DNA from 3 places in the Janibacter alittae genome. Region 3 is predicted to be linked to each of the others. Evidence: riboswitches for the same ligand, from Rfam matches in the RefSeq annotation. Region 3 holds a riboswitch; each other region holds the start of a gene.

Region 1 (2,263 bases), 1.1 Mb from region 3:
GGGTCGTCAGGTCGGTGGTCGCGGTGTCGTCGTGGAGCACCTCGACCCGACCGGCGAGGCCGAGCGCGGCGGCGTTGTCGCGGATGCGCTGGGCGCGGGCCTCGTCCCGCTCGACGCAGGTCGCGGTGGCCCGGTCGGCGGCCAGGCACCACTCGAGGGCGATCGTGCCGTTGCCGGCGCCGAGGTCCCACAGGTGCGCTGCGGGGGTCGGTCGCAGCCGGGCCAGGGCGCTGGCTCGCACGTCGCGCTTGGTCACCTGCCCGTCGTGCGCGACGAAGTCCTCGGCGCGGCCCGGCACCGTGCCGACCGAGGACATGGCCGCCGCATCCTCAGAACGCACCTGCAGGCAGCACACGACGAGGTCGGCGGTGGCACCGGCGACGGCGTCCGCGCGGGTGGCGAGGGCTCCTTCGTCCGGACCGCCTAGGTGCCATCGCGCGGTGAGCTGCGTTGCGCCCCATCCGTGCTCGGTCAGCAGCCCCCCGAGGCGAGCCGGGTCGAGACCGTCGGAGCAGAGCACGACGATCCTCGCCCCGGACGCGAGGTGGGGCAGCACCGCGCGCAGGTCACGGCCGACGGTGGTGACGACGCTGGTCTCCTCGGCCGACCAGCCCTGCCGGGCTCGGGCGAGGGTGTCGGCGGAGAGCGCGGGGTGGATGCGCACCCGGTCGGCCCCGAGCAGCTCGATCAGGGTCGTCCCGATGCCGGAGCGCAGGGGGTCGCCGCTGGCGAGGACGACGACGGCGCCGCGGCCCGCGGCCGTGTCGAGGAGACCGGGCAGTGCCGGGCGAAGGGGGCTGGGCCAGGCCACCAGATCGGCGCCGGCGGCGGTGTGTCCGGCCACGAGGGCCAGATGCCGGCGGCCCCCCAGCACGGTGGTGGCGTCGCGGACGAGGCCGCGCCTGCCCTCGTCCAGGCCGACCCAGCCGTCATCACCGATACCCACGACGTCGATCACGGACGCCAACCATAGGCCCACCCCGACCTGTGGCATGCTGACGTCCGGCGCAGCCAACCGAGGAATCCGGTGCGAATCCGGAGCGGTCCCGCCACTGTGAAGGCCCCGTGGGCCAAGCCAGGACATCGGTCTGCGCTCGTCGGAGCGAACCCGCCCGGCGACGTCGTACGGCGAGCGCGGACACTCGCCAGGAGGCACCAGTGACCCGTCCCGGCTCCATGCCCAGCTATCCCTTCACCGCCCTCGTCGGCGCCGACGAGCTGACCACCGCACTCGTGCTCAGTGCCATCGCCCCGGAGATCGGCGGTGTCCTCGTCCGGGGCGAGAAGGGCACCGCCAAGTCCACCGCGGTCCGTGCCCTGTCCTCGGTCCTGCCCGAGCAGCACGTGGCCCGCGACTGCCGCTTCGGGTGCGACCCCGAGCGCAGCGAGGACTGCCCCGACGGGCCGCACTCCGGTCCGTCCACCACCCGGCCGGCGCGCCTGGTCGAGCTGCCGGTGGGCGCCACCGAGGACCGCGTCGTCGGCTCCCTGGACCTGCGCCGCGCCCTCGGTGAGGGAGAGGCCACCTACCAGCCGGGCCTGCTCGCCGAGGCGCACCGCGGGATCCTCTACGTCGACGAGGTCAACCTGCTGCACGACCACCTCGTCGACGTGCTCCTGGACGCAGCAGCCATGGGGCGCAACACCGTCGAGCGCGACGGCGTCTCGATCTCGCACCCTGCCCGGATCACCCTCGTCGGGACGATGAACCCCGAGGAGGGCGAGCTGCGCCCGCAGCTGCTCGACCGCTTCGGCCTGACCGTGCACGTCGCCGCGAGCCGCGACCCGCACGAGCGGGCGGAGGTGGTACGTCGACGGTTGGACTCGGATGCCGACCCGGTGGGCTTCGCAGCGCGGTTCGCCGAGTCCGAGGCCGAGCTGACCCAGCGCCTGGCCACGGCCCGCGAAGCGGTGCGCCACGTCCGTCTCGACGCAGGCACGCTGCAGACCATCGCCCGCGTCTGTGCCGGATTCGACGTCGACGGCATGCGTGCCGACATCGTCACCGCCCGCACCGCCGCCGCCCACGCCGCGTGGCAGGGCCGCGAGAGCGTCACCCGCGCGGACATCCGCGCCGCGGCACTGCTCTCGCTGCCGCACCGCCGGCGCCGGGCCCCCTTCGACGCGCCAGGGCTGGACGAGGACCTGCTCGACCGACTGCTCGACGAGGAGCCCGAGGACGACCCGCCCGGTGGCGGCGAGGCCCCTGACGACGGCGACGGCGACGACCCCCAGGACACGCCGCCGCAGGACCGGCCCACCG
Region 2 (2,263 bases), 1.4 Mb from region 3:
TCCTCGGGGGCGCCGCCCGGGCAGGAGTAGAGCCAGGGATCGACGTAGAAGCTCATGTTGAGCACGTCGAGCTCCTGCGCCGCGCCGGCGGTGACCGCATTGGCGACCGGACCGAGGAAGAAGTAGCCGGAGTCCTGGCCCGCGCGCAGGTCGACGATGCCGACCTCGGGTGCGACCCCCTGTACGCCGAGCCCGTTGGCGGAGGCGGCGATGGTCCCCGCGACGTGGGTGCCGTGCCCGTTGTCGTCGCTGCCCACGGGGTCGATGCACCCGTCGTGCTCGCAGGCACCGTCGAGACCGGGCAGGTCGGTGACGAAGGACCGCGAGCGCTCCTCGTCCACGCGGTCGACCAGATCGGGATGGCCGGAGTCGACACCTGTGTCGATGACCCCGACGCGCACGTCCGGATCCCCGGTCGTCACCGATCGCGCCCGGGCGGCGTTGATCTCGGCCATGCCCCACAACCACCCGTCGAAGGGGTCGCCGCCCTCGGGGGGAGGTGGAGGGCGCAGCGTGCTGCCCGCGGGAGAGGTGTCGTCCGCGGTGGGGGTGGGCTCCTCCTCGGGGGACCAGCCGACGCTCTGGTCGGTCACCGCGTGCACCACCCCGTCGACGTCCTCGGCCACCGTGCGGACGTCGTCGTCGGTGCTGCGCAGCGTCACCATGCCGATGCCCCGGTTGAGCGAGGTCAGGGCGAGGCCGGACCCCTCGAGCTCGTCGGCGACTCGATCGGTGTCCGTCGGGTCCTCGACGAGGACGACCCAGTCGCGCCCCTCGGCCGGCTGGGCCCGGGTCTCGACGAGATCCCTCTCCGGCGAGCCCGACGACGCGGTGGACGTCGTCGTCCCCGATGGCGAAGGGGGGTCCTCACCGAGGAGGGAGCAACCGGCGAGCGAGACGGCCAGTGCGGCGACGAGCGCCCCTGCGGTGCGGGTGCGTCGTCCACGCATCTGTGCTGCCCCCTTCGTCCGAACCGGTCGGGAGGCAGTCTACGGATGGATCCGTCGGTGGCGGGCGGAGTCGCTGCTATGGTCCGTGGTGAGTCAGACGCACACCAGTGCAAGGGAATCCGGTGCGAATCCGGAACTGTCGCGCAGCGGTGAGGGTGACTGACGGAGTGTGAACCACTGGGCTGCCAGCCCGGGAAGGAACTCCGTCGGGACGACCCCGAGTCCGAAAACCTGCTGGCTCACCGTCATCCGACCGGGCCTCGCGATTCGGGCCCCTGATGCTTCTGGAGAACCGTGGGCTCTGCCGTCCCCGCGCCTCCCGCCCTCGTGGCGGAGGCCTGTGAGTTGTTGCGCGCTGCACCGACGCGCGCGCCGTTGACCCTGACCCCTGACCTCGATCCACCGAGCGGCCTCGTCGGCTGGCATCCGGTGACCCGGTTGACCGAGATCCCCTTCGTGTCCGACCTGGTCGCCGCCTACAGCGCCGGCCTGGCCACGCGTCATCTCGCCGTCGGCGGGGCGTGCGGGCTGCAGCACTACGCGGGCCGCTTCGTCCTGGCTGCCATCGGCGCATGGGTGCAGACCTCGGCGGTGCCGGACATGGACCACTCCGCCTGGCGGGTCAAGCTCGACGAGTCCGGACACACGGTCAGCGTCGCGCCCCCGGTCACCGGCGCCACCCACGTCGGCACCGCGCAGGACGCCGCCAGCGAGATCATCACCGCTCACCTGGGGCCGATCGTGGCCGCTGTCCGGGAGGTGTCCCGGATCACCGAACGCGTCGCCCACGGGTGCATCGCCGCCTCCTGTGCCGGGACCTTCGCGACCTTGTACCGCCGCACCCCGCCGCAGCGCCAACGCCACCTTGCCGACCTCGCGGACGCGTTTCTCGGTGCTCCCGCCTGGCCGGGCGGACGGCCGCTCGTCGACCTGCAGGAGATCGACGTGCCCACCGGCCCGGCGCTGGTGCACCAGCGCAACGTCTGCTGTCTCATCCGCCTCGGCCGGCGCCATGGTGCCTGCGGTACCTGCCCCGACATCGATCCCGACGAGCGGATGACCCGGATCATCCGCCACGCCACGGCAGCCGCCCGCGGCACCGACCTGCCCCTGGGGGTGCCCGGTGTCTCATGACCGCCCCGGCGGACGGCGCCTGCCGCTGGTGGCGCTGTGTGTCGTGCTGCTCACCGGCACCCTCGTCAGCGCCGTCGTCTCCTTGGCCTTCGGCTCGGAGCCCCTGTCCGTCTCCGGTGTCATCGACGTCCTGCGCTCCAGACTGACCGGGGTGCCGGGCGCCGACCCCACCTACGACA
Region 3 (2,263 bases):
ACCGGGTCCTCGCCGGTGGTGTCCATCGTCAGACCGACCGTGACCGAGGGGTCCTGGCGCTGCTGGTAGACCTCGTCGTCCATCCGCAGCTCGTGGTTGGACAGCGGGGTCTCGTCCTGCCAGCAGTACGGCAGCACGCGGAAGCCCTCGTAGACCAGGCCCTTGTCGTACATCGACTTGAAGGCCCAGATGACCGACTCCATGAAGCCGGGGTTGAGCGTCTTGTAGTCGTTGTCGAAGTCGACCCAGCGCGCCTGGCGGGTGACGTAGTCGCGCCACTCACCGGTGTACTTCAGGACCGACTCGCGGCAGGCCGCGTTGAACTTCTCGATGCCGAGCTCGCGGATCTCGTCCGTGGTCTTCAGGCCGAGTTGCTTCATCGCCTCGAGCTCGGCCGGCAGGCCGTGGGTGTCCCAGCCGAAGCGCCGCTCGACGCGCTTGCCGCGCATGGTCTGGTAGCGCGGGACGACGTCCTTGACGTAGCCGGTGAGCAGGTGGCCGTAGTGCGGCAGGCCGTTGGCGAAGGGGGGCCCGTCGTAGAAGACGAACTCGTTCGTCCCGTCCGTGCCGGGATCGCGCTGGTCGATCGAGGCCTGGAACGTGCCGTCGTCCTCCCAGTACCTGAGCACGTGCTGCTCGATGTCCGGGAAGGACGGGGAGGAGGCGACGGTGGTCGCGTCGGTGGTGGAGACCCTGGGGTAGGTCATCGCGGCGGCTCCGGGGTGCTCGTCGTGGTCAGTGCCACGAGGACGACGGCCTGTGCGTGCAGGCCACCGCGGTACCACCCCGCTTGTCCACCCCCTTCGGGCGAAGGGAGGAGACCGCTCTTGGTCGATCGGTCGTGACGTGACCACGCGTCCGGGTCTAGTGAAGTGCCGCCGGCACTCGTTCTTCCGGAAGGCTCGCCGCTGATGACGGCTCGAACGCCTGTGGGCACCCAGTGTAGGGCAGGCACGGGGACCGGTCGGCGGGTACCGGGTACCATGGTCACAGCACTGCCGGGAGGCAGTCGCGCGCGACTGGGGAAGCCGGTGTGATTCCGGCGCTGACCCGCAACCGTGAGCCACCATCGGCGAGCCGGACCACCTGTCGTGACGCGAGGCTCCACCACAACCCGTCGAGGACAGCGGGTCGAGCCCGACGCGCACCGCGTCCGGGTCCAGACCACCGGTCCGACCCGAAAGGTCGCCAATCATGCGTTCACTCCCCACCCTGGCCCTCACCGCCTCCCTCGGCGTCGTGGGTCTGGCCGTGGCTCCGGCGGCGTCCGCCGCCGCCCCGGACGACTCCGTCGCCTATCTCGCCGAGCGGCTCGCCGATGGCGGCGACCGACTCGTGACCGAGTCCGGCGGCCAGTCCTTCGACGACCTCGGCCTGACGATCGACGCCATCCTGGGGATGACCGCCGCCGGCTCCGGTGGCGACTCCGCTGCCGCGGCGAGCGACTACGTCCTCGCGAATTCCGCCACCTACATCGGCTCCGAGGACGAGGTGTACTCGGCTGCGACCGCCAAGCTGCTGACCTTCGCCACCGCTCGCGGTCTGGATCCGCGCACCGTCAACGGCGTCGACCTCGTCACCAAGCTCCAGTCGCTGGAGGAGGAGAACGGCCAGTTCGCCGACCAGTCGGAGTACGGCGACTACTCCAACACCCTCGGTCAGTCCTTCGCGCTCATCGGCCTCGAGCGCGCGGACGGCGTCAACCCCTCCACTGCCTCCGTGGGGTTCCTGCTCGAGCAGCAGTGCGACGACGGGGGCTTCCGGCTCACCTACGACAACCCCGACGAGACGGGCGACGAGGCGTGCACCTCCGACCCCGACGCGACCTCGATGGCGGTGCAGGCCCTGCACACCGTCGGTGGCCACGACACGGCGGTCCAGTCGGCCACTGACTACCTCGCGAGCCGCCAGGCGGCGACCGGTGGCGTCGGTGGCGGCGAGACCACCGAGGGCGCCAACGCCAACAGCACCGGGTTGGCTGCGGTCGCCTTCCGGCTCGCCGGGCGCGCCGATGCCCGTGCCCGAGCGCTGGACTACGTCGAGTCCGTGACCTTCGGCTGTGACACCCCGGCCGTGGTCGGGGGCATCGCTTACAACCGGGCCGACTTCGAGGCCGCCACGGCCAAGGGCGCCGACGCGCAGCCGGACGGGACCATCACCCGCACCACCGCCCAGGCGGTGCTCGGTCAGACAGACGAGTCCTACGCGACCGTCACCGCCGCGGGTCAGACGGGCGCCACGCCGACGCTCGAGTGCCGGTCCA

Evidence for each region. Region 3 has a riboswitch for cobalamin ahead of V1351_RS10550 (hypothetical protein). Riboswitches for the same ligand answer to the same signal wherever they lie in the genome.
Region 1: another riboswitch for cobalamin. It lies ahead of V1351_RS05280 (VWA domain-containing protein); the one in region 3 lies ahead of V1351_RS10550 (hypothetical protein).
Region 2: another riboswitch for cobalamin. It lies ahead of V1351_RS01110 (hypothetical protein); the one in region 3 lies ahead of V1351_RS10550 (hypothetical protein).

The regions. Positions count from the first base shown of each region.
Region 1 covers NZ_CP144913.1:1,085,797-1,088,059, reverse strand. Annotated here, with positions in the region: gene cbiE (precorrin-6y C5,15-methyltransferase (decarboxylating) subunit CbiE) at 1-958, opposite strand, end outside; cobalamin riboswitch at 965-1,106, shown strand; gene V1351_RS05280 (VWA domain-containing protein) at 1,159-2,263, shown strand, end outside.
Region 2 covers NZ_CP144913.1:228,174-230,436, forward strand. Annotated here, with positions in the region: gene V1351_RS01105 (S8 family peptidase) at 1-950, opposite strand, end outside; cobalamin riboswitch at 1,028-1,203, shown strand; gene V1351_RS01110 (hypothetical protein) at 1,245-2,084, shown strand; gene V1351_RS01115 (FecCD family ABC transporter permease) at 2,074-2,263, shown strand, end outside.
Region 3 covers NZ_CP144913.1:2,197,942-2,200,204, forward strand. Annotated here, with positions in the region: gene ileS (isoleucine--tRNA ligase) at 1-707, opposite strand, end outside; cobalamin riboswitch at 974-1,108, shown strand; gene V1351_RS10550 (hypothetical protein) at 1,195-2,263, shown strand, end outside.